Linked DNA regions of Brasilonema sennae CENA114. The protein of the gene in region 1 binds, or shares a complex with, the protein of each later gene. Links are inferred from orthologs where the notes say so. Each region holds a gene or a part of one and is shown in the gene's direction. Other genes may lie near its edges.

Region 1 (16,114 bases):
AGTTGACTATAGACTATTCAGAGGATTTGATGGGTGGTGGCTTTCGCTTCTACAACTCCAGATCTCATGCAACTTGTGAATGTGGTAACTCTTTTTCTACAACTCAATAACTAATTGCCAAACAAGTTTGACACAAAAGCACAAAAAAAGATATAATTAGGATTTGTAAAAACTTAGACTATAGGCAGCTTCTCGCGCTGTAACTCATGCCAACCATACAGCAGCTCATACGTAACGAACGCGAACAAGCGCGTCAGAAAACCAAGTCCCCAGCTCTAAAACAGTGCCCTCAACGTCGGGGCGTTTGTACTAGAGTATATACGACCACACCGAAAAAGCCAAACTCAGCTCTACGTAAAGTCGCAAGGGTAAGGTTAACCTCTGGATTTGAAGTCACAGCTTACATTCCAGGCATTGGTCATAACTTACAAGAACACTCTGTTGTGATGATTCGCGGCGGTCGCGTTAAGGACTTACCAGGCGTGAGATACCACATTGTCCGTGGAACTTTAGATACAGCCGGAGTCAAAGACCGCAAGCAAGGTCGTTCCAAGTATGGAACTAAGCGCGCTAAAGCTACTAAATAGAATAGCTATGAGTCATCAATAGATCAGACACCAAAAGCCACTTTGTCCAACTTGGATAATTTCCTGAATGTGCAAGTGCTTTGGAGCGTAGTTTTCCCTACGTCCTGATAAGTCTAGAAATTGCCCGTAGCATCCCGTAAGCCTACGCTCAGGGCATAGCAATTGGCTTTGCTTAGTAAAACCAAGTACTATGTTCTGCTCAGTGATTCCGGACTCACGATACAGAGCTTTTTGACACAAATTTGAGTGAAATTTCGTTCTGCAAGAACAAGTCTTGCTCTTAAAAAGGAGTTTGTGTTTGCGCCAAACTTGGCCCAGAGTCGGGATAAAAGCGCGATACAATTTTCTGGTAACACCCATCGGTCGGTCAGGCAGACGAGGCGTGAAACTGGTACACAAAGTCTAGCAGGACTGTAAACGGTATCTGCCGATGTAAAGCTCAAAGTACGCGCTACTCCATACTCTCTGTCTTAAGGCCGTTGGTGGACGTTAAATCAAAAGACCTGCTAAATCGATCTGGGGGTGACGGGTAAAAATGCTAGTTTTGCTCGTCGAGTTTTCAGAGGATAAAGCAGGAAACTCCAGGAGATAACTCTTGGAATGGTTAACTAAACCTTCGGCACGTCTTTGACGAACAGCCTTCAAGCTCTTGAAAAAAGATGTAAAAAATAACACTCAGAAAAATCGTGTATTGCTTGTGGGAGTTGAATAAGTAGCGTCAGTCACAGTATATAATTTTGTCGCTTCCTGTTGTTAAGGACAGCATTTTTTGTCAGTCAGTGTAACTGAAATTGCAGTTACACATCACAAGAAAATTGAACGACGGGATTTAGCGTTGAAAAATGCCGGTGTTCGATAACATATAGCATGTAGTTTCCCGATTCAGAACTAAAGGTTTAAGTATGTCTCGTCGTGGTGTTATTAAAAAGCGTCCGGTTCCACCGGACTCTGTATACAACAGTCGCCTCATCAGCATGATAACAAGGCGAATAATGCGTCATGGCAAAAAATCTCTAGCCTCACGCATTGTTTATGCTGCTATGAAAACAATACAGGAACGGACTGGTGGCGATCCGTTGGAAACCTTTGAAAAAGCTGTGCGTAATGCGACGCCTTTAGTAGAAGTCAAAGCTCGTCGCGTTGGTGGAGCAACCTACCAAGTCCCAATGGAAGTGCGTGCGGAACGGGGTACAAGCTTAGCACTACGTTGGTTAGTACAGTTTTCAAGGGCAAGACCAGGTCGCACAATGGCAAGCAAACTGGCAAATGAATTAATGGATGCTGCAAACGAAAGCGGGAATGCGATTCGCAAACGTGAAGAAACGCATCGGATGGCAGAAGCAAACAAAGCCTTTGCTCATTATCGCTACTAATGCAAAGACGCGCTTTGGCGCGTCTCACATCGGGTGATATATCGTGACTGTAGCGTAATAAGAATGTATATTTACTTAGGAAAAGACGGTTTTCCGTAAGAGTATAATATCTTAACAAAGTGTAATATACAAGATATCATGAGGCGAAAACTATAGGAGGCAGCTGTGGCACGTACGAACCCGCTAGAGAAAGTACGCAATATAGGTATTGCGGCGCATATAGATGCGGGCAAAACAACGACAACAGAGAGAATATTATTTTACTCTGGGATAATTCATAAAATAGGTGAGGTTCATGAAGGAACCGCAGTAACCGACTGGATGGAACAAGAGCGAGAGCGGGGAATTACCATCACTGCTGCTGCTATTAGTACCACTTGGAAAAATCATCAAATAAACATTATTGATACTCCAGGACACGTAGACTTCACGATTGAAGTGGAACGTTCCATGCGGGTACTGGATGGTGTGATCACAGTTTTATGTTCTGTTGGTGGTGTGCAGCCTCAAACAGAAACCGTGTGGCGTCAGGCAGATCGCTATAAAGTGCCTCGCATTGTTTTTATCAACAAGATGGATCGCACCGGCGCAAACTTTTACAGGGTTTACGAGCAAGTGCGCGATCGCCTGCGGGCAAATGCGATTCCTATTCAGTTGCCTATTGGCAGTGAAATCGACTTCAAGGGTATTGTTGACCTGGTGCGGATGCGTGCATATATTTACAACAACGACCAGGGAACCGATATTCAGGAAACAGACATCCCTGAAGATATGGTGGATCTGGTTGAAGAGTACCGCGCCAAACTGATTGAAGCGGCAGCGGAAACTAGTGATGACTTGATGACCAAGTACTTCGAAGGTGAGGAACTGACCGAAGACGAAATCCATACTGCTCTGCGTGAAGGCACGGTGAAAGGTAAGATTGTGCCACTGCTTTGCGGCTCGGCATTCAAAAACAAAGGCGTACAGCTGCTGTTGGATGCAGTAGTAGATTACCTACCAGCACCAATCGATGTACCACCAATTCAAGGTACACTGCCAAATGGTGAAGCCGTCGAGCGCCATGCCGACGACAGTGAACCACTATCAGCTCTTGCCTTCAAGATTATGGCTGACCCCTACGGTCGCCTAACCTTCGTTCGCGTCTATTCTGGTGTTCTCAAGAAAGGCAGCTATGTCCTCAATGCTACTAAGAACAAGAAAGAACGGATTTCTCGCTTAGTAGTTTTGAGAGCAGATGACAGAATGGATGTAGATGAACTGCGCTCAGGCGATTTAGGAGCCGCGTTGGGATTGAAAGACACCTTGACAGGTGACACACTTTCTGATGATGGATCACCAGTGATTCTGGAATCCCTGTTCATTCCTGAGCCTGTGATCTCGGTGGCGGTTGAACCCAAAACCAAAAACGACATGGACAAACTGTCCAAGGCTCTACAATCTCTCTCAGAAGAAGACCCCACTTTCCGCGTCAACGTCGATCCGGAAACCAACCAAACCGTGATTGCAGGGATGGGAGAGCTACACCTGGAAATTCTGGTAGACCGGATGTTACGTGAATTCAAAGTGGAAGCAAACGTTGGTGCGCCACAAGTTGCTTACCGCGAAACAATTCGCAAGCATGTTAACAGAATTGAAGGTAAGTTCATCCGCCAAAGCGGTGGTAAAGGTCAGTACGGTCACGTTGTGATTGACTTGGAGCCAGGACAACCAGGAACCGGCTTTGAATTCGTCTCCAAAATTGTTGGTGGTACTGTACCTAAAGAGTACATTGGACCAGCAGAACAGGGAATGAAAGAAAGCTGCGAATCGGGTGTTCTTGCTGGATATCCACTGATTGATGTCAAAGCAACGCTGGTTGATGGATCGTACCACGATGTAGACTCTTCAGAAATGGCTTTCAAAATCGCTGGCTCAATGGCGATGAAAGAAGCTGTGATGAAAGCAGCACCCGTCCTGTTAGAGCCTATGATGAAAGTTGAGGTAGAAGTTCCCGAAAACTTCCTTGGGGATGTGATGGGCGACCTCAATTCGCGTCGTGGGCAAATTGAGGGGATGGGATCTGAGCAGGGTCTTGCCAAAGTAACTGCTAAAGTTCCATTGGCAGAAATGTTTGGCTACGCCACTGATATCAGATCAAAGACCCAAGGTCGGGGCATCTTTTCAATGGAGTTTAGCAACTATGAAGAAGTGCCTCGCAACGTGGCTGAGGCAATCATAGCTAAAAGCAAAGGGAACGGTTAGTTAGTAAAGGAAATTACCATTAATGGCACGCGCAAAGTTTGAAAGGAATAAACCCCACGTTAACATCGGTACGATTGGACACGTTGACCACGGTAAAACTACGTTAACGGCAGCCATCACCATGACCTTGGCAGCTATGGGTCAAGCTGTGGCTAAAGGCTACGACCAAATCGATAATGCACCAGAAGAAAAAGCACGGGGTATTACCATCAATACCGCTCACGTGGAGTATGAAACCGAGAAGCGGCACTATGCTCACGTGGACTGCCCCGGACATGCTGACTATGTGAAAAACATGATCACAGGTGCGGCTCAGATGGATGGAGCGATCCTCGTAGTAGCTGCTACCGATGGCCCTATGCCCCAAACCCGCGAACACATCCTGCTGGCAAAACAGGTTGGCGTTCCTAGTCTGGTCGTCTTCTTGAATAAAGAAGACTTGATGGATGACGAAGAACTCCTGGAACTAGTAGAACTAGAACTTCGAGAATTGCTATCTGACTACGATTTCCCTGGTGACGACATTCCTATTATCAAAGGCTCTGGTCTACAGGCGTTGGAAGCAATGACTGCTAACGCCAAGACACAGAAAGGTACCAATGATTGGGTAGATAAAATCTACGAACTGATGGATGCTGTAGATGCTTATATCCCCACTCCTGAGCGCGATGTAGATAAGCCCTTCTTGATGGCAGTAGAAGACGTGTTCTCGATCACAGGTCGTGGTACTGTAGCTACCGGACGTATTGAGCGGGGTAAAGTCAAAATCGGCGACAACGTAGAGTTAGTGGGTATTAGAAATACTCGCAGCACCACCGTAACCGGTATCGAGATGTTCAAGAAGAGTCTTGAAGAAGGTATGGCTGGTGATAATGCCGGAATACTGTTGCGCGGTATACAAAAAGCTGATATAGAACGGGGCATGGTTATTGCTAAGCCTGGTTCAATCACCCCTCACACACAATTTGAAGGTGAAGTGTACGTCTTAACAGAAAAAGAAGGCGGTCGCAAGACTCCATTTTTCCCAGGCTACCGCCCTCAGTTTTATGTGCGGACAACCGATGTGACTGGCACAATCAAACAGTTCACTGCTGACGATGGCAGTGCTGCCGAAATGGTGATGCCCGGAGACCGTATTAAGGTGAGTGTAGAACTTATCAACGCGATCGCTATTGAGCAAGGAATGCGCTTTGCAATTCGTGAAGGTGGTCGTACCATCGGTGCTGGTGTTGTTTCCAAAATCGTCAAGTAAGACCTTTGCACCTTAACTAAAAAAGGAGCAGAGATGGTATAATAGCCACTCTGCTCTTTTCGTGTCCATGAACGCGTTACAACAATCGCATACTCCAGACGCACTCCTTCAAGGGGTATTGGAAAGCTTGTTTACTAATCGTTCGTCTCTAGTCCTAATACCAAAATCACAACTCATCAGAACCTGGAAAATTTAAGATGGCAACTCTACAGCAGCAAAAGATTAGAATTCGTTTACAGGCTTTTGACCGCCGCTTGCTGGACACATCTTGCGAGAAGATTGTAGACACAGCAAACCGGACCAATGCGACAGCTATAGGACCAATTCCTTTACCTACAAAACGCCGAATCTACTGTGTGTTGCGATCGCCCCACGTAGATAAAGACTCACGAGAACATTTTGAAACCCGTACTCATCGTCGGATTATCGATATCTACCAACCTTCTTCTAAAACCATTGATGCCTTGATGAAACTAGATTTACCATCGGGTGTAGACATCGAAGTTAAGCTCTAATGTCAATTGATTATTTGCTAGTGCTTAGTTTACTTTGTAAAAACTAACAACCCTTCGGATATGCCCAGTGGGAACGCACTAGCTTACTAATAGCTAACAAAAGTGTTTTTGTATCAATCATAACAAAGCCCTGAACAATTATATTTCAGGGCTTTTTATTTGCATTAAAATCAAAATGATAGAATATAGAAAAAGTGCGGGAAAAAGCAGAGAAGAAAAGCTTTTTAAGATTAAATTTATACCAAGGTAACAATGACATCCTCTTCTAAAATTGCAGTTTGCGAACTACCTCTGTTCCCGTTACCAGAGGTAGTTCTATTTCCAACAAGACCCTTACCCCTGCACATTTTTGAATTTCGCTACCGAATTATGATGAATACAATTTTGGAGAGCGATCGCAGGTTCGGGGTTTTGATGGTAGATCCAATGAAAGGCACGATTGCTAACATTGGCTGCTGTGCAGAAATTGTTCATCATGAGAGACTACCAGATGACCGAATAAAGATGTGGACATTGGGTCAACAAAGATTTCGCCTTTTAAAGTATGTCCGTGAAAAGCCGTATCGAGTTGGCTTGGTTGAGTGGATTTCAGACAACTCTCCAACAAAAAATTTGCGACCTTTGGCTACTGATGTTGAACAATTACTCACAGATGTTGTGCGTCTGTCAGCTAAGTTAACTGAGCAAAACATAGAACTGCCAGAAGATTTGCCAAATTTACCAACAGAGTTATCTTACTGGGTAGCAAGTAATCTTTATGGTGTTGCTACAGAGCAACAGACATTGTTAGAAATGCAGGATACTGCTGCTCGTTTAGAACGGGAAGCAGAAATTCTCACTTCTACTCGTAACCACTTGGCAGCTCGTACCGTTCTCAAGGACACCTTCAATCAGAAGTTGTGAGTTGTGCTGGTTAGTCGTTAGTGGTTATTAGTCGTTAAATAAACAACAACTAAGTATTAACCACTAACTGCTTCACCAAGAGCGTTCATTGGTAAAACATTATAACTGCCAAGGATTTTTAATATCTCTGTATAGGAAGATATTTCTGCTAAAGCAGATTGTACGTGTGGTTGAGATGCGTCTGCTTCCAAATCAATAAAAAATAGGTATTCCCCAAGAGAACGCTTTGTTGGGCGAGATTCAATTTTACTGAGATTAATATTTAGACGAGCTAATACCTGTAGAGGTTTAGCCAATGCTCCTGGTATATTAGCAGGAACACTAAAAGCAATTGATGTGTAACGCGTACATTCTGAAACAGTGGGTTGGGAGATTGGTAAATGATTTTGACTGACCAGCCAAAAACGAGTACAATTTCCGGGATAGTCATTAATCTCGCTAGCTATTATTGGCAAGTTGTAGAGTTGCGCTGCCCGTTGGGATGAAATAGCTGCAGCAGTTAAGTCTTGCTTTAGTTGCAGTAGCGCCTCAGTGGTGGAATTCGTTGGAATTCGCTCTACACTGGGGAGAAACTTCTCCAACCACACTTGACATTGTGCTAAGCCTTGTGGGTGAGAATAAACTGTTTTGATATTTTCTAAGCTTTGAGCACAAGAAATTAATTTATGAGAAATGGGCATAACCAAAGCCAACTGAACTTGCAAACTATCTAGTTGCCATAATGTATCCAGTGTCATGGTCACACTGCCTTCAATAGAATTTTCCACAGGTACAACAGCCAATTGTGCCTCTTTTTGGGCAACGGCTCGTAATGTCTGAGCATTGCTGGGATAAGGGCATAACATAGCCTCAACTCCCGTACTTTTCGTCAACCAGTTGAGATAAAAAAGAGCGGCTTGTTCTGTGTAAGTACCTGGAGGTCCTAAGTGTGCAATCGATAGATTCATGAAGTTTAGTTTTGTGTGGATAGTTGACCACTCCCGAACCGCAACGCGAGCGTGAAGTCAGTTCACGTCCGCAATCAAGTGGAGGGAATGTTATTTATATTGAGTGTTGTGACTTGTTATCAGACATAATAAACTTCTTTCCACACAAATGAGTTATGACTGATGGCCCTTACGGGTTCGCGATAGGGGTTTCCCCACAGAGGCATGTGGCGTCCGCGCTGGCTCACTTACGACTTATGACGAACACAAATGTTTAAGAAAATATTACAATTATTTAACAGATATTTTAAAAAACTCATGTCTACTCGATTTACTGCCTATCAATCAATCGAAATTGCTGTTCCAGAACAGCCCATTCCAATTCAGCACTACTTACGTCAACCTCAACGCTTGGTTAACGCTTTAGTTGACCCTAGCCGTATCCAACAGCTTTCAGACGAAGTATTTCGGTTGAAAATGCGTCCTCTGAACTTTATGTCACTAAGTATTCAACCAACTGTAGACATGAGAGTCTGGGCTGAATCAAATGGAACAATTTATTTACGATCGCTAAATTGTGAAATCCTTGGTGTAGAGTATATCAACGAGCGCTTTACATTGAATTTGAAAGGGTATTTATTGCCAGAACCGCAAGTTACTAGCACGGTGATCAAAGGAAGAGCCGATTTAGAAGTGTTGCTAGATTTCCCCCCACCATTTTCCTATACACCTAAACCAATACTGGAAGCAACAGGCAATGGTTTGCTCAAAAGTGTTTTGCTGACAATTAAGCAAAGATTACTACATCAACTTTTAGGAGATTATTGCCGTTGGGTAACATTGCAAACGCGAGAAAAAGCGCTTGAGGATAAAAGTATGCCGCTCTTCAACCCAGAGCAATTATGAAGAAGTTTTAGTGTTTATGAATATAGAATTGTGATGAACTACAGATGTACATAGACCTATGCAGATGTCACGTTGTTGAGTGAAATCTCAATACGTTCGTAGAATCGGCTAGCTCCAAATATACACCTGTGGGCAAGTAAAAGGTGTCTGTGTTGATAGAAGCACCAAAGTAGATAAAGTAGTTGTGATCTACAACTATGGATAAGGTCTATTTAGCACAACTAAGTACCGTGATTTGACAAGGACGAAACGATTTACGATGTAATGGTGAAGATCCGTGCTGTTGCAGTGCCATCAGATGCCGCTGACTTCCATAACCCTTGTTGCGTTCCAAGTCATACATAGAATACTTAGAAGCGAGGCGAAGTATAAGGTCATCACGCCAAATTTTCGCAATAATGCTAGCAGAGGCAATAGCAATTGAGCGCTCATCTCCCTTGACTATCGTTTGTTGTGCCAGTGGCAAGTCTTTTACTAACTGATTGCCATCAATTAAACACAAAGCAGGCTGCACCTTTAACTTGAGAACAGCCCGCTTCATTGCTAGCATTGTTGCTTGAAGAATATTCGTCTGGTCAATCTCAGCTGTTGAAGCAAAACCAATTTTCCAGTCTATAGCCAGGGCACAGATTTGTTGCGCTAGCCGCACTCTTCGAGAACTGGATAGCTTTTTACTATCTTTAATTTCAACTGCTGTGAGTTGTGATAAAGCGCTATCTGGTAGTATCACTGCTGCTGCTACCACAGGACCAAACAGGGCACCTCGTCCCACTTCATCCACACCTGCAATCAGCCCTTGAGTACTTGACAGCATGGAAAAATCTAGCCACCTCATCTGTGTGTTGGGTGCTGACAACTTAGTAGAAGTGACAGTTCGCTCCGTCTTAATCATAAGTTTCTTAGTTTTCAGTATCAGTCTCCACAGAGGAAGAACGACGGCGACGGCGGCGCTTATCACTTAGACTGCTGGTTACTTCACTTTCATCTTCTGTCATTACGGGAAGATCCGAGACATCACCTGAGACATCACCTGAGACATCACCCGATACATCACCCGATACATCAGATGTCGTTTCTGGAATTGATTCGGTTGGTAGACTGGGTGTGACTACAGCGGTGACTCTAGCAGAGACAGGTGATTCTGAGGTTGATTCAGTTGGTGTTGCAGGACTGTGTCCAGGCAAGGTGACGTTGATAATAACAGATTTGGGATTTCTGACCTCCCGACTCAATTTTTCCAACGGAGAAACTCCCATCTGGGCGTAGACATCCTGTTCCTGAGACGACATTTCTACAGTTACAATCTCCGGTGGTTCTACCACTGGCTTGATTGGTTCTACCTTTGTCACCACTTTATGGCTACGTTCGATGACTCTGTCACTCCCCCAAGAAGGTTTGCTAATAGTGGGTGAAGAGACCTCTGATGGGGTGGGAAGTTCCGGCTCATCATCTATTTCCAAGTCTGGCTCGTTCAAAAACGCCAGAGGGTTATTAGTCCCAACCCGTGGCTCATCTTTGCCATTTCCCCCATTTAACCTTTCTATGCGCGTACTACGGCGGGTACGACGCTTTCTGCTATCAGTCATTTCTTGGTAGCTGGGATGATTGACTAGATTCAAAGTAGCCAAATCATTGTCACTCTCGTATGGTTCCCCATATCCTTCCAAGGTTTCCCGTGATTCAGTCGGTCGAGTTACTGGCAGACGTGGTTCTTTATAGGGCAAGGAAGATGCAAAACGGTCTGGTAATTCTGTTGGTGCGGCGAGGGGTCGGCTTTCAGTTTCTCCTGGTAAATGGACAATGTGCCCTAAACCGCCGCAGGTGGAACAAACTGTACCAAACAATTCGTAAATATTTTGACCTTGACGTTTGCGAGTGAGTTCTACTAAACCTAACTCAGTGAGTTGGGCAATCTGGGGACGAGCTTTGTCTGCTTTGAGTGCTTTGTTGAAATGTTCTAGAACATGCAGTTGATCACGCCGCGATTCCATATCAATAAAATCAACGACAATTACTCCTGCAACATTTCGCAACCGCAGCTGACGAGCAATTTCTGTGGCTGCTTCACAGTTTGTCCATAAAACAGTTTCTCTAGCTGTTGCCGATCGCGTGAATGAACCAGAGTTGACATCTATCACTGTTAATGCTTCTGTCGGCTCGATAATGATATAGCCTCCAGAAGGTAAGTCTACTCTGGGTTTGAGAGCTTCTTTAATTGCAGCATTAATACGGAAGTATTCTAAAATTGGTGCGCGATCACGGTGATGATCTATTAACACCCCTTGCGGTGTTTGTCCACCACTCCAGTTTTGCAAGTACTGTTTCACTCGCTTCAAGCCAGTACTGGAGTCTACCACAATTCTGTTTACATCTGCCCCGTACATATCCCTTAGCACGCGCTGGATGAAATCATCATCCCGATTTAAGAGCGCTGGCGGACGCGTTGATTGCCCTTCTTGCTGAATTGCTTCCCATTGCTTTTGCAGCAATTCTAAATCTTCAATAATCGCTTCTTCTGGTTTGCCTTCGGCTTCGGTACGAACTAACAAACCCATCCCTGCTGGTTTAATTAAAATTGCTAGCGCACGCAAACGATTACGTTCGCTTTCACTCCTAATCCGACGTGATAAATTGACTCCCCGACCGTATGGCATCAGTACAACGTAGCGTCCTGGCAAGGTAATGTTCCCGGTGAGCCTTGGTCCTTTAGTACCTGTTGGCTCTTTCATTACTTGCACTAATACTTTTTGCTGCGGTGTTAATAATTCTGTAATCGCCGCTGCTGTACGTCTGAGTCGTAGGGGACCTAAGTCAGTGACATGAATAAACCCATTTCGCTCTGGATCGCCTATATTAACAAAAGCCGCATCTATCCCAGGTAGTACATTCTCCACTACTCCTAAGTAGATATCACCGATTTGGTGATGTCCTGTGGCCACTACGAGTTCTTGTATTTGGTCTTCAGAAAATACTGCAGCAATTTGATGCTGTTCCGCGATGATAATTTGTTTTGGCATTCAATTATAGTCCTCAAAAACTGGCAGCATTAATAGACTTGGCAGTTTGTTATACCTCTGGCCGCTACAAGCCTGCTTATGCGCTGCGCTTAAAAATTGCGCTCACAAAAAACGAAACAAAGCTACTTAGGCGCTTAACTGCGTTGACAAGCCTGATCCATCCAGAACGGTTGCAATTAATTTAAGCAATTTAATGAACCGTCTGTGGTTAATTTTTGATGCAATACCCAATCGCTGGAAAGTGCGAAGTTCTGAGTTATGAGTTTTGACGAGCCACTACGCCCAAGGGCGCAGCTAATAAAAGTGCGAGGTTTCCCCCCCACCCTTGGAAACTGGCTTGCTCTAAGTAAGCGCTTATAGCAAGCGGCGTTTTATGAGTTGTTTACGCCTGTACGCCCTTGGGGGTTTTCAGCGTGTCCCTTTAGGACTTACAAAAAGCGCGTCTGTTGGAGGAGATACCCGTTCGCCTTTGGCGTGCCGTAGGCATAGGGTAAGTTCTGGGTCATTTACACTTCAACTCGCCACTCGTGACTTAACACTATCTCAACACTCGGTACTCGTTACTCGAACTACCTAAATTGTGGATTGGGCATTCAATTAATTTTAAAAATCATAGAATCAGAGAAGCCAGCAAGCCTATTGTAGGGGAAAAGCTGATTCACACAACCGAGATCAAAGAGAGTGTTATTAATCAGATGGGGTGTTTGTCTTAAATAAAAAACCCGCTAATCGTTTCACTCTAATATCTTTGCTTTTGCGCCCTGAGTATCAGGGTAGTGAATCAGTCCACTCAATGCAGCGCCAGAAAATTTCTCTTGATTCCATTCTAACGCAACCTTGTTAAAAATCAATTATCCTAAGGTGCTACTACAGGGCAATTACTAGCAAATTGCCCCGAAAAACTAAACTGCCAAAATCAGCCGATTCCGGTGAATTTGCAGCAGATTGAATTCTGTATCTGCTACTTGTTCTAGCATAAACAGGACTTGTTCGGGACGCAACAGCACCCCATCATGCCGACAGCTACCTACATATCGCAGGATAACTGCAGGTTCTTCCTGATGATCTCGGTGTTTTGGCAACTCTACTAATTCTAACTCAAATAAGCGATCGCGCAGATTTACCAACTGAATTTTGCCTGACTTGGTTGTGTGTTCCCACCAAAACTCATTTTTGGCTTTGATGGTTTCTACCCAATCTTGCCATTCTACAGGTGTGGCCGAAATAAGGCAACCCACAGTTATGAGATACTCACTAGCTTCCAGAGCTTGGTTTGCAGAACTTGCTTTTAAATCTAGCTCTTGAATCTGATATATGGGAATATCTAATGGCAGAGCATCAGCTAATTTTTGGCGAAAACTCTCCAAGTCAACTGGCTGTGTTAGCTCAAAATCTACAATTTCACCACTGCTGGTGGTTCCCAAAGGCAAAGCATGGGCGATAGAAATGCGAGGGGTTGGATGAAACCCACCAGTAAAAGAAATTGGCAAGCCGGCGCGGCGCACAGATCTATCAAATAAGCGCATCAAATCCAAGTGTCCGACTAAAGCCAAACCCCCTTGCTTGCCAAACCAGACACGCAGCCGTTGTGCTTTGGTCGTATTTGGGACAAACTCACCCGCAAATGCTGGGATAGAAGGCGGCTCTATCACAATATTATGACCAAAGTCAGTGCCACACACGCCACAGTGAGAACAACTTTCAAAAGAGCAATCTGGCACAGTTGCTGCATCTAAAGCGCGTTGCAAATCTTCCTTAAGCCATTTTTTCTCTATACCAGTGTTAATGTGGTCCCAAGGCAGGGGTGAATCAAGGCTAGGGATCCAGGCAGTCAATGCTTGGTTTTCTTTTTTGCTCGTTTCCTCCTTTTCTTTCTCCTTGTCTGCTGTTGTTGCAAACAAGTTCCACTCGCCCTTCTCCACTTGGCGATATTTCCAATCTAAACCAGCTTCCAAGATGGCTTGTTCCCAAGCAATGAAAGCTTTTTCTACACTTTCAAACCAAGAATCCATGCCTGCACCTAATTCCCAAGCACGGCGCAATACTGAACCTAGGTGGCGATCGCCTCGTCCGATAAAATCTTCCATTGCTGAAATGCGGACATCAGTGAAATTCACCTTCACGTCCTTGAAACGGCGGAATGCTTGGCGCAGTAACTCTTGCTTGCGCTTAAACTCAGCAGTGGAAACAGAGTGCCACTGAAAAGGTGTATGAGGCTTGGGCGTAAAGTTAGAGATTGTTAAGTTAAATGACAGTGGTCTTCTGCCTTTGGCTCGACACTCCCTTTTTAACCAGCTTACCGTTTCTGCTATGCCTAAAACATCAGCATCAGTTTCACCTGGCAAGCCAATCATAAAATAAAGTTTAATTTTGTCCCAGCCTTGTTCCCAAGCTGTTTTTACACCCCGCAGTAGTTCTTCGTTCGTCAAACCCTTGTTAACTATATCTCGCATTCTTTGAGTTCCGGCTTCTGGAGCAAAAGTCAGTCCTCCTTGCCGCACACCACCAAGGATGTTGGCAATATTTTCATCAAATCTATCAACTCGTTGGCTTGGTAAAGTAAGAGAAATATTCTCATCTTTGAGCCTATTCTTGATTTCCATCCCCACTGCTGGTAAGGATAAATAATCAGAACAGCTTAAGGACAGTAAAGAAAACTCATTGTAACCTGTTTGCCGCATTCCCGAATCTATTGCTTCCACTACCTTTTGTGGCTCTACATCTCGTGCTGGTCGAGTCAGCATTCCTGGTTGGCAGAAGCGACAGCCACGAGTACAACCACGCCTAATTTCAATTGTCAGGCGGTCATGGACTGGCTCGATATAGGGAACTAACCCGATAGAATAGGCTGGCATTGGGCTTGCTATCCGCCGCACAATTTGTTTTGGGACATCTGGGTGGTTAGGATGAACTGACCCATCCTCTGCCATATCATAAAACAAAGGAACATAGACGCCTGGTATCTGCGCTAAATCCAGCAACAATTCTTTACGACTCAGTCCTGCTTTTTTACCTTCTTCCAAAACTAAGCCGATTTCTGGCAACAGTTCCTCACCATCTCCTAAGGCGAAAAAGTCGAAGAACTCAGCATACGGTTCCGGATTGGATGTAGCTGTCTGTCCCCCTGCAAAAATCAGAGGGTAACTAAAGGAGAAGGGTGTACGGGGGGACGACGAGGAAGTAACGTCCTCGTTATCTGATTTTGTCTCCACCTCTAGACGTTCTTGCCAAGTTAGGGGAATTCCAGCTAAGTCCAACATTTCTAAAATGTTGGTTGCTCCGAGTTCATAACTGAGGCTAAAGCCTAGAATGTCAAATTCGCTTAGTGATCGCTTAGATTCTACGGCGAACAATGGTGTCTTTGTTGCTCGTAGTTTTATTGCTAGATCTGATCCTGGTAGGTAAGCGCGATCGCATAACTGACGCGGCTGAGCGTTCAGTATATTATAAAGGATAATGTGTCCTAAATTCGATGCGCCCACTTCATAAATTTCCGGGTATGTTAGAACCCAATGGATTTCTGCCGTATACCAAGGCTTATGAATTGCTAAGAGCTCGTTACCTAAGTAACGAGCTGGTTTTACTATATCCGATGTGATTAACTTTTCAACTGCAACATTCACTGTGCTATCTTTTAGCTACCTTAATTACAGCTACTCACTTCTAACATTAGCATTTTAATGGTGTTTCAACAGAGCCACTGATTTTTCCTTAAGACTTTTTTTGACATGAGTTCGTTTTCACTGATTGGATCGCAAAGCAAGCTGCTTCAAATGCCGCTTTCCCTTCAAATATCTCAAAAACCCTATCTAACTGAGTCATTTCAAATATAATTCTCAAGCATGGTGAAATAGAGCACAGGCTAAAGCTCCGTCCTAGTTTCTGAGATAGCTTAAGTGCAGACACTAATGCCATCAAGCCAGCACTGTCAACAGATTCCACAAACTCTAAGTCTACGAGTAACAAACAAACCCCGTCTTGTGAGAGTGCTTTGGTTATATTTGTTTCAAATTCTAAAGCGTTTGTGGCATTTAGGCAACCTTGAGGACTAATAACAGTTATTTTTGGATAGTCTAGTAGTACTTGCATCGTTTTAAAGTTATTGAACTTTAAGGTTAGATGTATTTGACCATAAACTTTTTTTTCTCACATCGACCATTCGTCTTAGTTATCTTTGCTGAATCTTTATTGCTATAGAGTTACTGTTTAAAGATTCTCAAAAACCCTAGTGTAACTGTGTTTCAATATACTTTTTTTTTATATTTAGGAAAATATAATCTTCACAAATTGCCGTAGAGGCGATGATAAACAGCTAATTACACCTAGAAATTTTATTTATCATACTTCGATTGAATTGCAAGAGGAAACGTTAACCTTACAACAGCCACTTC
Region 2 (16,151 bases), 6.2 Mb from region 1 along the record:
CGCACTGGAGTTATCAATCACCACAGCACCCGCCGCGACCGCTTTTGGTGCCCAAGTTTTTGAGATGGAACCACCTGCACTCGCAAGCACCAGATCCGCATTCTCAAAGGCTTTTTCACTCACTGCTTCTACTGGCAAATTTTCCCCTTGAAAAGGCAGTGTTCGCCCTGCACTGCGTTCTGATGCCAATAACCTTAAATCAGAAACAGGGAAATTACGGTTCTCCAATAATTCCAGCAACTCTTGACCAACCGCACCAGTTGCTCCCAAAATAGCTACCCTGTAGGATTTAGACAAATTGACTTCCTCCTTTACGAGATGTTCTGTGCAATTTCTTCTAGAAATTCAAAGCTTAAATGGCAATAGCAGACATTAAATAAACTTTTTAATAGTTTTCTTTATTGAAAAAATGGTTGTAATTCTTAATCTAATACATTTCTTTTGTTACTCATGCTGATTCGTATGGCAATTTACAATACTTGATGACGAAACTTTTTTTTGAAAATTAAGACTTCTATTATAGAGTAGATCATCTTTCAACATCTGGATGAGCTAAACTTTTGCATAACTCAAAACTGGTTTTATCCTTCAATAGATGCGTTGTCAAGATGATTGGTGTACTATGATTCAATGGACTAAGAAGAGCATTGCAATAATAACCTATTCTCACAACACAGGAGCTAGGCAATCATCAGCGCTCAGTTCGACATAGCAGCCAGCCCCAATGCGACAACCTTAGCGTGCAACAGTGCTAGTTGAGAACCAGGATATCACGGTGTTAGCCCTTTGGGAAAAAACAATTTGGAGTTGAGAACAGGAAACTAGTTTGCGCTCAAATGTCAAGTTTTTTGACAACAAAAGTAAACTAAATAAGTGTTATAAGCAGACCCTGGTGCACTTGGATATAATCAAGCCATGTAGCCACCTTGAATCCAAGTCAAGAAACTTTAACTTAAAGACGCAAATTTTGGCGTCAGTAGACAACAAGTAAAAAGAAATACAAATAATAGAGACGAAGCATGAAAGTCACCCAGGAAAAACTTCCCGCCAGTCAAATTGGTCTGGAAATAGAGATTACGCCAGAAAAGACCAAGGAAACTTACGAAAAAGTTGTTAAGAACTTAGCAAGTACTGCAAATATTCCTGGGTTTCGCAAAGGCAAGGTACCTCGGCAGATACTTCTGCAGCGCCTTGGCACAACTAGAATCAAGGCAGCTGCGCTAGAAGAAGTCATTCAATATGGCATTGAGCAAGCACTCTCACAAGAAAAAATCCAGGTGCTCGGTCAACCACAGCTACGCTCTTCTTTTGAGGAATTGATTAGTAATTATGAACCAGGAAAAGCGCTGATAATTTCTGCATTTGTAGATGTGGAACCAGAACCAAATTTGGGTGAATATACGGGCTTGCAATTCAAAGCTGAGGAAGTGAAGTACGATCCACAGCAGGTAGACAAAGCCTTAGAAGACGAACGCCAACAAATGGGAACATTAATTCCTGTGGAAGGGCGATCAGCGCAAATAAATGATGTGGCTGTGGTAGATTTCAAAGGAGTTATTGCTGCTTCTGTTGGTGAAGACGAAACTGCTGAACCCCAGCCAATACCGGGGGGAGAAGCAACTGATTTCCAATTGGAGATGCAAGAAGACAAATTCATTCCCGGCTTTGTCACAGGGATAGTGGGGATGAATCCTGGAGAAACCAGAGAAATCTCTGCTCAGTTTCCAGATCCTTATGTTAACGAAGATCTAGCAGGAAAACCCGCAGTTTTCACTGTCACCCTTAAAGAACTCAAGGAAAAAGAACTGCCTGAATTGAATGATGACTTTGCCCAAGAAGTCGGCGATTATGATACTTTGGACGAATTGCGCAATTCTTTGGAAGAGCGCTTTCAAAAAGAAGCCCAACAGAAAACAAAATCGCATCAGCAAGAAGCCTTGTTAGCTGAACTGCTCAAGCATGTGGAAGTTGACTTGCCTGAAACGATGATTCAACAAGAAGTCAATGAGATGCTGACGCAAACAGCTATGCGGCTTTCTCAGCAAGGGCTTGATGTCAAAAAGTTATTTACTCAAGATGTGATTCCTCAGTTGCGGGAGCGTTCTCGCGGTGAAGCGGTTGAGCGCATTAAACGTTCTCTAGCGCTTATGGAAGTTGCTAAACGCGAGTCCATCGAAGTGAGCGCAGATCAAATCGAAGCCAGAGTCAAAGAATTGATGGAGCAGTACTCTGAAAAAGATGTTGATGAGAAAAGAATGTTTGAGGTTGTAGAAAACGAATTGTTGACCGAAAAAATCATCGATTGGCTTCTAGAACGCTCAACAATTGAGTTGGTACCTGAAGGTTCTTTGAGTACAGTAGAAACTGAGACTGAAGAAATCACGGTAGATGAACCAGTTGCAGCAACTGAAACTGTAGAACAACCTCTTCTGGCTACTACTGAAACTGCGTCTGTTGACACAGAGTCAACACAGGGATAATAGATGATAAGGGGATAAGGATAAACAGAGTGAGAAGTTTCCCTCCCTCACTCCCTGATTCTCCCCCATCTGCCTGTCCGAAGGTAGAAGTTTAAGAAACTTTATTTGAGTACCAGTACACATCACCGTCTTGGTTTGATACTGTTTTACACGATAGGAATTTATATAAGGCATAATGGTTAACACATAGCCACATCAAAAATCAGGCTCATCAAAAAGGCCGCACTTGCTGTCAAAATTATTGTTACACTTAGTGTAAAACGTTCTTTTATGCTTGTATCACAGTCGGGAAACTACCAACCTAACAGTTTGAGTGACTTTAAACTCTACTCCCTAAACAGTCCTAGCAACATCGTCCCGATGGTGGTCGAACAATCGGGTGTGGGAGAACGTGCCTTTGACATCTACTCTCGCTTGCTACGGGAACGGATTATCTTTTTAGGAACGCCAATAGACGATAACGTTGCCAACTCAATTATTGCCCAGTTGTTGTTTCTAGACGCTGAAGATTCAGAAAAGGACATTCAACTGTACATTAATTCTCCTGGTGGCTCCGTGACAGCAGGTATGGCAATCTACGATACCATTCAGCAGATTCGTCCTGATGTGGTCACCATATGTTTTGGATTAGCCGCAAGCATGGGGGCGTTCTTGTTAACCGCAGGAACCGCTGGTAAACGGATGTCTCTTCCTGATTCCCGGATTATGATTCACCAACCACTAGGCGGTGCACAAGGGCAAGCCGTTGACATCGAGATACAAGCCAGAGAAATTCTTTATCATAAGTCTAAGTTGAACCAGTTACTCGCTCAGCACACTGGTCAACCGTTAGAAAGAGTTGAAGCCGATACTGAGCGCGATTTCTTTATGTCGGCCCAAGAGGCAAAAAACTACGGGTTGATTGATCAAGTCATCTCCAGGCAAAATCTTCCCTCACCAGGGGAAAACGTCACCATTCTGAAATAAGAGGCTGGTATGTCTAAGTACGACTCCCATTTAAAATGTTCGTTTTGCGGAAAGTCTCAGGAGCAGGTACGTAAATTAATCGCCGGACCGGGAGTCTACATCTGCGATGAATGCGTTGACTTGTGTAATGAAATTCTGGATGAGGAGTTACTCGACACAAATGCGGCTGCATCATCGCAGCCAGCACCCAAGTCAGAACCACCACCAAAACGCCGTGCCCGCTCCTCTAATCTCTCATTGAATCAAATACCTAAGCCACGAGAGATTAAAAAGTACCTAGATGAACATGTCATCGGTCAAGACGAAGCTAAGAAAGTGCTTTCAGTCGCAGTTTACAACCATTACAAGCGGCTATCACTGGTTCAGTCTAAAGGCAGTGGCAAAGGTTTGGATGATGCGGTAGAACTGCAAAAATCTAATATTCTGCTTATTGGTCCCACAGGCTGTGGCAAAACTTTACTAGCGCAAACTCTGGCAAAAATTCTTGATGTGCCTTTTGCTGTTGCTGATGCCACAACTCTAACAGAGGCAGGCTACGTGGGAGAAGATGTAGAAAATATCTTGCTGCGATTGTTGCAAGTTGCAGACTTGGATGTCGAAGAAGCGCAGCGCGGAATTATCTACATCGACGAAATAGATAAGATTGCTCGCAAGAGTGAGAACCCCTCAATTACCCGAGATGTCTCTGGTGAAGGCGTACAGCAAGCTTTACTGAAAATGTTAGAGGGGACAGTTGCCAATGTACCACCCCAAGGAGGACGCAAGCACCCCTATCAAGACTGCATACAAATTGATACGAGTAATATCTTGTTTGTCTGCGGCGGTGCTTTCGTTGGCTTAGAAAAAGTTGTAGAGCAGAGAACTGGCAAAAAGTCGATAGGCTTTGTACAACCAGGAGAAGGTCAGTCCAAGGACAAGCGTACAGCTGACACTCTGCGCTATTTAGAACCGGATGACCTCGTGAAGTTTGGGATGATTCCGGAATTTATTGGACGGGTGCCAATGGTAGCGGTGGTAGAACCGCTGGATGAAGAGGCGCTGATGGCAATTTTGACCCAACCGCGTAGTGCCTTGGTCAAGCAGTACCAAAAGCTCCTGAAGATGGATAACGTCCAGTTAGAGTTTAAACCAGAGGCTCTGCGAGCTATTGCTCAAGAAGCATACCGCCGCAAAACCGGCGCGAGAGCGCTGCGGGGCATTGTGGAAGAATTGATGCTGGATGTGATGTACGAGTTGCCTTCGCGTAAAGATCTCACTCGTTGCACAGTCACGCGGGAAATGGTAGAGAAGCGTTCTACTGCCGAACTACTGATGCACCCTTCCACACTACCTAAGCCAGAATCAGCTTAATTGTTATTAGTCATCAGTCATGAGTAAAATACTGTTAACTCTTGACTTTTGACTTTTGAAAAATGTCCTACACAAATGTTCGTGGTACTGAGCATTACTACGAGTGGATAAAGAAGCCATCAGATAGTGAGGACAAACCTGTGATGGTTTTTATCCACGGCTGGGCTGGCTCTTGTGGGTATTGGCAGGGTACTGCTCATGCTTTATCAGAACAATTTGATTGCTTACTTTATGATTTGCGGGGATTTGGGCGTTCCTATGGGCAACCAAGCGTAGCCAAAGCGAGTGAATCTGTCGTTGAGTCTATTGAGTTGGAGTCACCGCAGGCAGAATCTGTAGCAATTCAAAAGTTAACTTATGAGTTAGAGGAATACACAGACGACTTAGCAGCTTTGCTAGATAAGTTGCACATTCAACGCGTATATATTGCTGCTCATTCGATGGGCGCATCCATTGCTACTTTGTTTCTTAACCGTTACCCACAACGAGTGAAAAAAGCGATTTTGACCTGTAGTGGTATTTTTGAGTACGACGAAAAAGCATTTACAACTTTTCATAAGTTCGGTGGCTACGTGGTCAAATTTCGTCCAAAGTGGCTGGATAAAATACCGTTTGTTGACCGGATGTTTATGGCACGATTTCTGCATCGTTCCATACCAGCGGCAGAACGTCGGGCTTTCTTACAAGATTTTCTCAAAGCAGACTATGATGCTGCTTTAGGCACAATTTTTACATCTGTGAGTAAAGCCGCAGCTGAATTGATGCCACAGGAGTTTGCTCAACTGAGCGTGTCTACGCTACTGGTGGCGGGTGAGTATGACAAAATTATTCCAGCCCAGATGGGTCGTCAGGCAGCTGCACTTAACGATAAAGTTGAGTTTGTCATGATTCCAAATACGGCTCATTTCCCAATGTTGGAAGATGCACCTACTTACCTCAAACGGGTGCAAGAGTTTTTGCAATAGTCAACAGTTAACTGTTAACTGTTAACTATTATTTATTACCCCAACCCTAACTCCCGTTTGAGCAAGTTAATCGAGTTACTACCGATAAAATTGTCACCACACATCAGCTTGGGTGGACGAATAATGTCTTCATGAACGACTTGTATAGCTGCTTGCACCGCAGCAAAACTGGGTTTATCGGTGCAAAAAATCACCTGTGCCCGCTTCACCATCGCCTGAAGTTTGTAGGCATCTTTTGGTTGCGAAGTCATCACGAGTATTTCATCACCTCGTAAACCGTGGATGATAACTTCTGCAGCTCGAAGCCAGCCAGGACTGAGGCTGACGATCGCAAGACAGCTGTCTTTTGGTAGATTTTTAAATTGGTTGTACTCTTTGGCATAGTCTTGTATGTCAAGGGGAATGACGCGCACAGCTTTCGGCGCTGCGATCGCTTCCACTTCCCCAATAAAATACCGATGTGTGACTACTGTAGCTGAGGAAGTTTGATTTAGCACAGCAGCTAATTCTTCCATAGCTACCAACTGTACTGGTATTTTGAGGGATTCTTCCAATTCATGCACCATCAATTCTCCAGCACCGATGTCTTGAGTCGGAGCTGTTACCAGCACCCTCGCGCTACAACGCAAACGCCAATCAATTTCAGCTAAGAATATCTCACGCGATTGATTAAGCGAGCAGCCTTGGGAGAGCAGTTCGTCAACTGCTTGCTGGACAACTTTGTATGCTTGAGGATATTGTTTGAGAATTGGCGATTGTAGCTTACCACCACCCTCATGACCTTGAGCGCGAACGTAGATTCCTGAGCCAGCAAGACTTTCTACAAATCCTTCCTCCTCTAATTGACGATAAACCTTGCTGATAGTATTGCGGTGCAACCCAGTCTGCATTGCCAATGCCCGCGTACTGGGCAGTTTGTAAGCCGGAGGATACTGTCCAGAGGCGATCGCAAATTGGATTTGATTAAACAGCTGGGTTGATGCGGGGATTTCACTGTCTGGCTGAATACGAAACTGAATCATTACCGAATCTCCTGCGTGATAATGGCTCTTATTGACCAGCTGTGACTGCTAAGCTTAAAAAGAACTCAGTTGTCAGAACGCAGAACTCAGAATACATCACGGCAAGCGCTCTAAGGAGGAAACCTCCAAGACGAGCCACTGCTGCAGGAGGGTTTCCCTCCGTAGGCATGTGGCGTCCGCGTTGCCTCCCCATAAATAAATCGCGCTGCGCCGCGTAAGCCTTGTGTGGCGTTCTGGGATTTAAATAAGGACGCTTTGTTTTTAAGCCCTGCAGGCACGCCAAAGGCGAACGAACGACGTGCCTTAAAACAATTCTTTTTCTTTTTTCAATAAATGAATAATGGTGCTAGCAACATGATTCCTTATTCCTATTCTGACTACTGAGTTCTGAGTTCTGAGTTCTTTCTTCCGTCAAATATTTTACTCATATATTGAATTTCTCTATTGAAAAATTCTGGTGCGATTGTTACTTGTAGTTGATAATTTGATTGGACATTAGCTTGAGCGATCAACATATCTATATAGTCACAGAGAACTGGTAAAAACTATTATGGCAGAGCTAGCAATACATACCACAACAGTTAATCTTTCGCAAGATCATTTGCAAATACAGGCATATCTGGCACAGCCTTCTGAAGAAGGTTCTTACGCAGGAGTTGTAGTTTTACAAGAGATTTTTGGAGTCAACTCCCACATTCGCGATGTAACAGAACGTATCGCCAAAGAAGGTTATCTGGCAATTGCACCCGCACTTTTCCAAAGAGTTGCCCCTGGATTTGAAACTGGCTACACTGCAGAAGATATAGAAGTGGGTAGACAATACGCACAGCACACAAAAGCTTCAGAACTATTAAGCGACATTCAAAAAGCCATTGACTATCTGAAAACTTTACCGAATGTAAAGCAAAACGGCTTTGGTTGCATCGGCTTTTGTTTTGGTGGTCATGTTGCTTATCTTGCTTCTACTTTACCAGAAATCAAAGCCACCGCTTCCTTCTACGGTGCTGGTATCACGACTCGCACACCAGGAGGTGGGAATCCCACTATCACGCTTACCCCAGATGTTAAAGGCACGCTTTACACCTTTTTTGGCATAGAAGATGCTAGTATCCCACAGGAACAGGTAGACCAAATTGAGGCAGAGTTAGAAAAATACAACATTCCTCATCGTCTCTTTCGCTACGATGGAGCTGACCACGGATTTTTCTGCGACCAACGTCCCAGTTATAATTCTATAGCCGCAGCCGATGCTTGGGAGCAGGTAAAACAACTGTTTAAACAACTATAACTATTCAATTGATTTACGTCCGCTTTGCTTTAAGCTAGTCCCTAGTCATGAGTCATAACCAATGACTAAGGACAGTTTTTATAAGCAATCATAGTCACTCGAATAGTGTTGTTTGGTGTTGAATCAAACTTCAGTGGCGTTAGCTAGAATAGCAATTTATCTTTAAGAGTCATGGATTCCGAAGCCAAGTTTTCTCAAAAAGCCGATTCGTCATTTACAATGGACGACTTTGCCAAAGCACTCGAAACACACGATTATCAGTTTCAAAAGGGACAAGTGGTGCATGGCAGAGTATTCCAACTTGATTCAGATGGGGCATATGTCGATATTGGTGGCAAATCGTCAGCGTTTATTCCCCGCGATGAGGCTTCTTTGAGAGCAGTAACCAATTTATCGGAGGTGCTGCCACTAAATGAGAGTTTAGAATTCTTAATCATCAGAGATCAGGATGCAGAAGGTCAAGTCACCCTTTCGCGACGGCAATTAGAAATCAAGCAGATTTGGGAACGACTGGCGCAAATGCAAGAGAATTCCCAAACGATACAAGTGCGGGTAATAAATTTAAATAAGGGTGGAGTGACTGTTGATGTGCAGGGTTTACGAGGATTTATTCCGCGATCGCACTTGGTTGAGCGAGATAATTTAGAAGCACTCAAAGGTCAATCTCTCACTACTGGCTTTTTAGAAGTTAACCGTACTAACAACAAGCTTATTCTTTCCCAGCGCATCGCAACCCAATCTGCTAGCTTCAGTATGTTAGAAATTGGTCAGCTAGTGTCCGGAAAAGTAACTGGTATCAAACCCTTTGGCGTGTTTGTAGATTTAGATGGCACAAGCGCTTTGCTGCATATTAAGCAGGTGAGCCAGAAATTTATTGACAATTTGGAAAAAGTGTTTCAGCTCAGTCAACCAATAAAAGCTGTCATTATAGATTTAGATCAAGGCAAAGGTCGGGTTGCTCTTTCCACTAGAGTTCTGGAAAATTTCCCTGGTGAGATGCTAGAAAATATGGACGAGGTGATGGCATCAGCCCAGGCGCGTGCAGAACGAGCAAGGAACAAGGTTTCAGAATAGGTATTTGTTAGTCTTTGAAGATTTAAGGCGGTGCGATTCGCTCTTTGGGGCGATGGCTTCGCCGGTTCTACGTCCGAGGCACGAAGTGCCTCCCCTGAACTCCGTTCAGGGAGCCAATCTCCGATTGGCTGGGCGTATACGGACAGATAGCTCCTAGATTGGGAACTCAGCATGTAGTCTTTCATAGTAGCTAACAGATAGTTGCCTTGGTGACGACGTATCGGGGTGTGCCTCTACGCTGCTACCTGGATTAAACAGAGCTGCTTTCAGGTATGCGGGTAAATAAAATCTCTTTCACAGTCGGTTCTAGGGGAACCGTCAGGCTACTAATATTGCCTTTGGTATCAGTTAAGAAAGACATTAGTTTTGGTTCATCAAACAACTCATATTCAACAAAAATGTCATAGTGATAGTGTTCTAATTTATAAATATTTGAATTATGAGTTGCTATTAAACGATTATCATTAATTTTAACTGATAAGATTCCGTATGCTGGATGCTCAAAATTACCTGTGTAATCTTCTAGAGGATGAGAAGGCTGGGTTGGAGTTTTACGATCTGAAGCGATTTGCTCCCTAGCTTTTGCAGTAGCTTCTTTAGCTTGAGCATATTTTTCCTTCATTCGTTCATTCCAAGAAGCTTCGTCTAAACCGAGCAAACGGTCACATACATAATAAGTCACAGTATGTATGACTGGATTATCATCCATATTAGTCAGAACTACTATACCAATATTGTCTTGAGGCAGCAAAGTTGTCCGCGCAGAAAATCCATTAATATTACCGCCATGCTGAATTAAATTATGACCTCTGTAAGCGCTAATAAACCATCCCAAACCATAAAAATAATAAAAAAGTTCATTATATTCCAGCGTTTGAGTGATCACGATTTGTGGAGAGTGCATCTGTTGCAGATGACTTTGTGAGATAATTTCTTTCTCGCCATACTTACCCTGATTAAGATGGAGTAAAAGCCACTTAGCCATATCAACAACATTGGAATTTATCGAACCTGCTGGACCAATAACATCGACATTACAAAAGGGGATTTTCTCAACTTTGTCGTCTTTTTCTGCATAAGGAAGTGCAAAATCAGCAGCTTTTTGGGATTTTTCTACAGAGAAATTACTGTCTCTCATTTCCAAAGGATTAAAAATTTCCTGTTGCACAAATTCTTCCCAGCTACTCCCTGCAATTTCACCAACCAAGTAGCCAGCACTCATGTACATCAAATTTTGATACTGAAAAACAGTACGCAATTCGTGAGTAGGTTCGAGATATTGTAAGCGCTCGATTATTTCTTGACGCGTGAAGGGACTTTGAGACCACATAGCATCATGACGGGGTAAGCCAGACCGATGAGTCACGAGGTCACGGGGCGTGATATGTTCAGTTGCATAAGAGTCATAAAGTTTAAAAGTGGGCAGATAATTTCTGACAGGTTTATCCCAGTCTAATTTGCCCCTTTCTACCAAGATACTCATCGCCATTGTGGTAAAGGGTTTTGTACAAGAACCAATTGCGAAGAGAGTTTGTGGTGTAACAATTAAATTTTTTTCTACGTCTCGCTTGCCAAAGCCTTCAGAAAAAATGATTTGGCTATCTTTAACGATGGCGATAGCCAGCCCAGGTACTTTCCACTCTTGCATCGCCTCATTGATAAATTCACTCAGACCTTGCATGGTGACTGTTCACACCTCCCAATAAAAAAGCATCTTCAATTCAGTCAAACGACTTTTAAGTTTAAGTTATTTAACGAGTTGCGGTACAATCCTGAAAAATATAATCCTCCTGTTCTGGTAATGGAGCGATCTGCTGAAAGCAGCAGCGCTAGCCCCGATAGGCGTAGCCGTGCCGCAGGCATAGGGGGCGCTACGCAAACGCTATCGCCCAAGGGGAAGTTTTCGCGAGTCGTCGCCACTTCCCCTTTCCGTAGTAAATATTGCACAACGCAGGTTCTAAGAGAACTTGCCAATATTCATTGGCAAAAAGTTCTACTACATCCGTTGCTAAACTGCTTCCCCATCACCAATATCGCGTTTCGGTGGACGCTTGTAGGTAAATGTGAAAGTATCACCACTAGCAATCACTTGCCGCATTTCATCATACATCGGATAATGACCGACACCACTCAGACTTGCCCAACCCCGCGCCCTAGTTAAAGCGACAAACAATTGGTTACGGCAATTGACATCACTTTCATTGCGAGCGACATTATCAAAGCCAACCACATAGACCATATCAGCTTCATGTCCTTTAGCGCGATTGATGCGGGACACTGTAACGCCACCTTCATGCCAAAATTTATCTGGGTCGTTGTTGGGCCATTGGGGAACTAAATCATTTAAAGTCAAAGCAGTGGGGATATAGACATCAATTTTTTGGTCCATTAAGAAACCCGCAACTTCAGTTTCTAACTCTATTGCTTCGGAAGTAGAACCTAAAATGACGACTAAGATATCACGGCTGGGATTAAGACTATCATGAACAATATTATGCATAATGTTCTGGGCCAGAACTGTCATTTCTTCTTGGCGAGAACCGTAAGTTTGATATTCTAATATAGGGTTGCCCCAAAGTTCAGCAATAGGGTTGGGTGAATATTGAGACGGTCGATGTACAGTTATCGGCTTACCAATACGCCGGAAGTCTCCCTTAACTTCGTAACCAATTTTGTTCCAATCATCTTTATTAGTGATACCTGCAAGCATCCCCTCTGGACGTAGCAAACCCATACCAATTGCATGCGCCGCTGTGAGAATTGTTCCAGGAGTGCGGTAACAGCGGCGCATCACTTCAGAACGTTTAATACCACCATGATATTGGGGTTGCTTACTCAAAAGATTGCTCAAATTTTCGCCAAATACCTCTTTGGCTTTTGGTACTACGATACTATCGAGACTTTGTGCTTCATCGTAAGCCCAAATTAAGCGGCGTTCCTCTGGTTTTTCCTGACTGACAGGTTGTAAAGCTTGATAAGCCAACCAATAAATTGCTTGTTTATCTTCATATTTCAAATCATCTTCGGCTACTAAATCTTGACCTTCATCAATCAAGATGGCATCGAAAATCGGCTCAATTTTTATCTCTTCTTGTAGCCGTTTACATAAGTCTGCTAAACCCCGGTTAGGTTGTCTTTGTTTTGTGTCTACAACCGTTCCGCGTCTTTTGCCGTGGTAGTCGCAGATGATACTGTACAAACCTGGATGTTCTTTTGCTCCCCACGCATGAAGCACTCGCAGCTTGAGATTAGTTTTCGGATCATACTGCAACTCACCACCACTGAAACGGCGTATCCACTGATCTAGCAACCCAATCATCAAATCGTAGAGCGATCGCGTGAAAAACACCAAGGCAATATCCCAGTCTGGATGCTTGAGGTGCATCATCGCCGCTTTTTGGCATAGCAGCACAGTTTTGCCTGAACCTGCAATACCCCGAATCCGCTGAGGACCTGGAGGAATTTCTTTTCCTATATGTTCTTGCTGTAAATCTATTTCGTATAGTCTTTGACGCAAACAGTCCATAATACTGGCGCGGGTTTTGCCTGTCGTCGAAACTGTCGCACGAGGAGGTTTACGAAACACGGGTGTCCCACTCATAACTGACAGTAGCAATTCCCAGTCTTTATCTTCCAGGTTTTCCCCTGGAACTACATGATCAGTTTGTTGAATGCGTTCGGTAAAACCAACTTTACCTAGCTGATCTTGGAAAATTAGAGGAGGACAGTTGGGTAATTGGTCAAAGCCTTTTTGTTGCCATTGTTCTTGGGTAATCAGAGGTAATGCAGCGATCGCTCGTCCGGTAACCCTACGCCAGATAGCAGGTTCACGGTCTGTGTATGCAATTAATGCTCGCAGTTGATGTTCGGCTCTTTGATCAGGGTTAGCTTCTGCAGTGTGATAGTTTTGCAACTGCCAAATGCCATCATGAATAGTAACAATTTGGTCAATTACAACTGGCAGTACTTCAATGACCACTAAACCAAATTCTCTATCAGCAATCAGAATATCAGGTTCCTTACGAATTTCTCCGACCTTCGAGAAAATTGGATAGCGCCAGTAGCCAATGCAGTTTCTATCAGAAAAAGCACTCTTTACAGCATCCCAAACTTTCTGCTCACCTGCTTCAGTGGTAACTTTTAATGGTTCAGTCGTGATAAATTTGCTGCTTTGTTCCTCATGCCCAACAATCATGTAGTCCCTACCTGTACTAGTTCAATTTCTTATACAAGAAAAGTATTTTGAGTAATGCTGTCAGGCTAGCACTGGCAATCTGATACTTGCCATTGCGAATACACGGAACTACGTAGCTGGTTGAGTTCAGCAGATATGCGGTGTTAGTTTAAATTATTGTAATAATTTTTTCATCAAGTGCTCAGCAGTGAGGTTGCAGATAAAGCATTTCGTAATGGAGTCATGACTTGGGCGTTGATTAATACGATATGGCAACTGGCGTGCCAGGGGCATTAAGTATGCTTTTTAATGTATTACCAGACGTGATCGGTGAAGTTTCTGGACTTGATAGGCTCACTGAACAACAGCGAGCAAGCTATAAAACCTTATTTGATAAAGCTTACTGAGGTAATAAATCAATGAGATGCACTTGTTAGCACATTAACTATAGCTCTTCCTAAGTGATAAGCAAAATTTACAGGAACTGCATTACCAATCTGTTTATATTTGGAGCGTACACCACCGATAAATTCCCAATCATCGGGAAAAGTTTGAATTCGGGCATACTCCCTTACTGTAAAAGGTCTAGTTTCTTCCGGATGACAGCGTTCCGTTTGTTTTTGTGAGGGAGAAGTAGTCAGAGTTAGACTTGGCTCATCCCAAGAAATTCTACGTGCCATACCAGTACGCCCACCTGTAAGATAGTAGCTTTTCATCATGTAGCTTTTTTGAATATCTTCAGGTAAATCTCGCCAGCATCCGCCTGGTGGAACTAATTCTAAAACTTTAGCTCTCTTAGGGCTATATTTCATTCCTTCAGAAGGTGGAACATCTTTCAAGGCATCTCTCAAAGTCAGAATTTTAGAAGAACGACTAGGGTACTGAAAGCGAATATCTGGACGAGTTCCGACAATGATGACTCTTTCTCGCTTTTGAGGAACATCATAGTTAACTGCATTTAGTAAACGATACTGGACGTTATAACCAAGAGATTCCAGAACAGATAGAACTGTATCGAGCGTTTTTCCTTTCTGATGACTTATTAAACCTCTAACATTTTCAGCCAGAAATAGTTTAGGCTGTACCTCTTTAACACAACGGGCAAATTCATAAAATAAGGTTCCACGGGTATCCTCAAACCCTAAACCTTTACCTGCCAAGCTGAAAGGTTGGCAAGGAAAACCTCCAGTTACAACGTCTGCACTCATTCCTGCATAAGAAACTTTAGACACATCAGCCTGAATGACATTCCATTTTGGACGGTTATGCTGAAGTGTTGCTGCTGCGTCTTTGTCAATTTCAATTAGTGCTTTGGCTACCAGTCCTGCCTTTTCTAAACCAAGTGCTAAACCACCAGCCCCAGCAAATAACTCAATGACGGTTTTTGTGGTTGTGATAGGTTCAAGAACCATTCGTGACAGGAAGCTATAAAGTTTTAAGGGAAACAACTTAAATCTCGCCTAAATATTATTACAGCTGATCAAATGCCTAATTTGTGCTGTTACGCTGAATCAAGTCATCACAAATCTTTCAACGGAGAAGGGGAGATTCGAACTCCCGGAACCTTTCGGTTCATCCGATTTCAAGTCGGACGCAATCGACCACTCTGCCACCTCTCCAGTAAAGCTGTCAGCTTTTAGCTGTCAGCGGTCAGCCAAAAACAAAGCCAACCAGATATGAATTATATCTCATTCTCTATGCATTTTGCACTACCAGAGTGGGTTTTTGATAAAGAATTTCCTCATATACAATGCTGAAATCCTTTCCAACCCAGACGAGGGAGACTTGGGAGACCACACCATCTTCCAGCAGGACAATGGAAAAGTTACGCTGCTTATGGCTACCATGTTCTACAATCCTGGGTACACTTGCCGCGTTCAAGTAAACTATCCCCTCTGGACTTCTAAAAATGCGCTTTCGCGGCTCTTTCTTTGTATGTCGCAGGCTGTGGTGCATATGACCAAATGTGACCAGGGGAATAATTTTACCAGTTGTGATAGTTTGAGATATCGCCTCTGCTAAATCTGGATCGCCAAAGTCACCCCCTATGGGGTGCCAATCTTTGCCGCAGGGGTCTTCTGGGCGATCGCCCAACCCTGTAGGACCGTTGTGACCTATAAAAATTATTGTTTGGTAAGCTGCACTTTTAACTGCTGACACGATTCGCGTTGTGGACTCTTCAAAACTAGTCACACCATACCACTGTTGGTAGAAATCACTATATTTCCACTCTGGTCCACCCCAACTAAACGGACGACCTCCAACAACCGTTAAATTTAGATCTGGAAAATCTAGCTTACCGTAACCGATTTGGCTTTCACCCAATAAATCTAGTTGCTGCTGTACCCAGTCTTCCTTGGTGCGGTCGTAAGGACACTTCTTGCGTCCCCATTCTGTGGCAGTGTACCAGGCATCGTGGTTCCCCATGACTGCTGCTTTGGGAATGTCAAGGCATGCGATCGCTCTTACCACTTCCACCGACTCATTGCCAAAATCTCCAACAAACAGTACTAAGTCAATACCCAGATGCTTGAGTGCAATACCGTCTTCTTCTTCCCATTGGTCGTGAACATCTCCTACTACAGCAATTTTCAAATTTTTTGAGTTTGTTTTCTGACTGGTCATGCCACTTTCCTTGCCATCTGTTTCCAGCATAGGAAAATTAGAGGATTTTGACCAAGACAGAACGCACCAACTCACAAAAATAAAAGAAGTTTAGATATCACCGATTGCTGCATGAGTTCTGTGCGTAAGGCACAAACCATGCGAAAAAAATATCCAACCTTGTTTCCAGCCCTATGGGCTGGAAACAGCCTAAACTCGTTAATTAGT

The links.
Region 2: the proteins of rpsG (region 1) and tig are in contact, whole or in part, in a crystal structure (PDB 3GTY), measured with the Thermotoga maritima proteins. The link is inferred for Brasilonema sennae CENA114 from one-to-one orthologs. Residues at the interface, in WP_004081843.1 of Thermotoga maritima: Lys34, Lys52, Lys55, Glu59, Arg62, Gln63, Glu66, Asn67, Lys69, Val71, Arg95, Ala109, Lys110, Lys111, Gly112, Arg113, Pro114, Glu117, Glu121, Ile124, Ala125, Tyr127, Asn128, Asn129, Thr130, Gly131, Lys135, Asp139, Arg142, Met143; in WP_004081061.1 of Thermotoga maritima: Glu122, Val124, Val129, Leu130, Tyr133, Glu188, Gly259, Ile262, Tyr263, Glu266, Ser270, Glu273, Gln274, Glu277, Arg308, Gln311, Ile312, Ser315, Tyr316, Glu325, Arg329, Arg336, Leu363, Phe366, Trp367, Arg373, Leu377, Arg381, Leu384, Glu387.

The regions. Positions count from the first base shown.
Region 1 is NZ_CP030118.1:1,558,675-1,574,788, reverse strand. Bases 340-3,224 are described here. They hold rpsG (30S ribosomal protein S7), read left to right. Parts: upstream 340-1,489; coding sequence 1,490-1,960; downstream 1,961-3,224. Other genes in these bases: fusA (elongation factor G), read left to right, coding at 2,126-3,224; rpsL (30S ribosomal protein S12), read left to right, coding at 340-587. Outside these bases: DP114_RS06755 (HesB/IscA family protein), read left to right, coding at 1-110; more of rpsL, read left to right, coding at 207-339; more of fusA, read left to right, coding at 3,225-4,204; tuf (elongation factor Tu), read left to right, coding at 4,227-5,456; rpsJ (30S ribosomal protein S10), read left to right, coding at 5,654-5,971; DP114_RS06725 (LON peptidase substrate-binding domain-containing protein), read left to right, coding at 6,224-6,874; pheA (prephenate dehydratase), read right to left, coding at 6,931-7,821; DP114_RS06715 (DUF1997 domain-containing protein), read left to right, coding at 8,119-8,706; DP114_RS06710 (ribonuclease HII), read right to left, coding at 8,915-9,598; rne (ribonuclease E), read right to left, coding at 9,606-11,723; DP114_RS06700 (TIGR03936 family radical SAM-associated protein), read right to left, coding at 12,626-15,346; DP114_RS06695 (STAS domain-containing protein), read right to left, coding at 15,435-15,812.
Region 2 is NZ_CP030118.1:7,726,115-7,742,265, forward strand. What follows is about bases 328-3,249. They hold tig (trigger factor), read left to right. Parts: upstream 328-1,019; coding sequence 1,020-2,480; downstream 2,481-3,249. Other genes in these bases: clpP (ATP-dependent Clp endopeptidase proteolytic subunit ClpP), read left to right, coding at 2,751-3,249. In the rest of the region: DP114_RS32160 (aspartate-semialdehyde dehydrogenase), read right to left, coding at 1-297; more of clpP, read left to right, coding at 3,250-3,446; ATP-dependent protease ATP-binding subunit ClpX, read left to right, coding at 3,456-4,796; DP114_RS32180 (alpha/beta fold hydrolase), read left to right, coding at 4,859-5,761; DP114_RS32185 (GntR family transcriptional regulator), read right to left, coding at 5,797-6,783; DP114_RS34575 (hypothetical protein), read right to left, coding at 6,812-6,976; DP114_RS32190 (dienelactone hydrolase family protein), read left to right, coding at 7,334-8,071; DP114_RS32195 (S1 RNA-binding domain-containing protein), read left to right, coding at 8,243-9,145; DP114_RS32200 (serine hydrolase), read right to left, coding at 9,396-10,826; DP114_RS32205 (hypothetical protein), read right to left, coding at 10,871-11,119; DP114_RS32210 (DEAD/DEAH box helicase), read right to left, coding at 11,154-13,340; DP114_RS32215 (hypothetical protein), read left to right, coding at 13,589-13,726; DP114_RS32220 (DNA cytosine methyltransferase), read right to left, coding at 13,736-14,731; DP114_RS32230 (TIGR04168 family protein), read right to left, coding at 15,015-15,974. UniProt on the Bacillus subtilis protein: Involved in protein export. Acts as a chaperone by maintaining the newly synthesized protein in an open conformation. Functions as a peptidyl-prolyl cis-trans isomerase.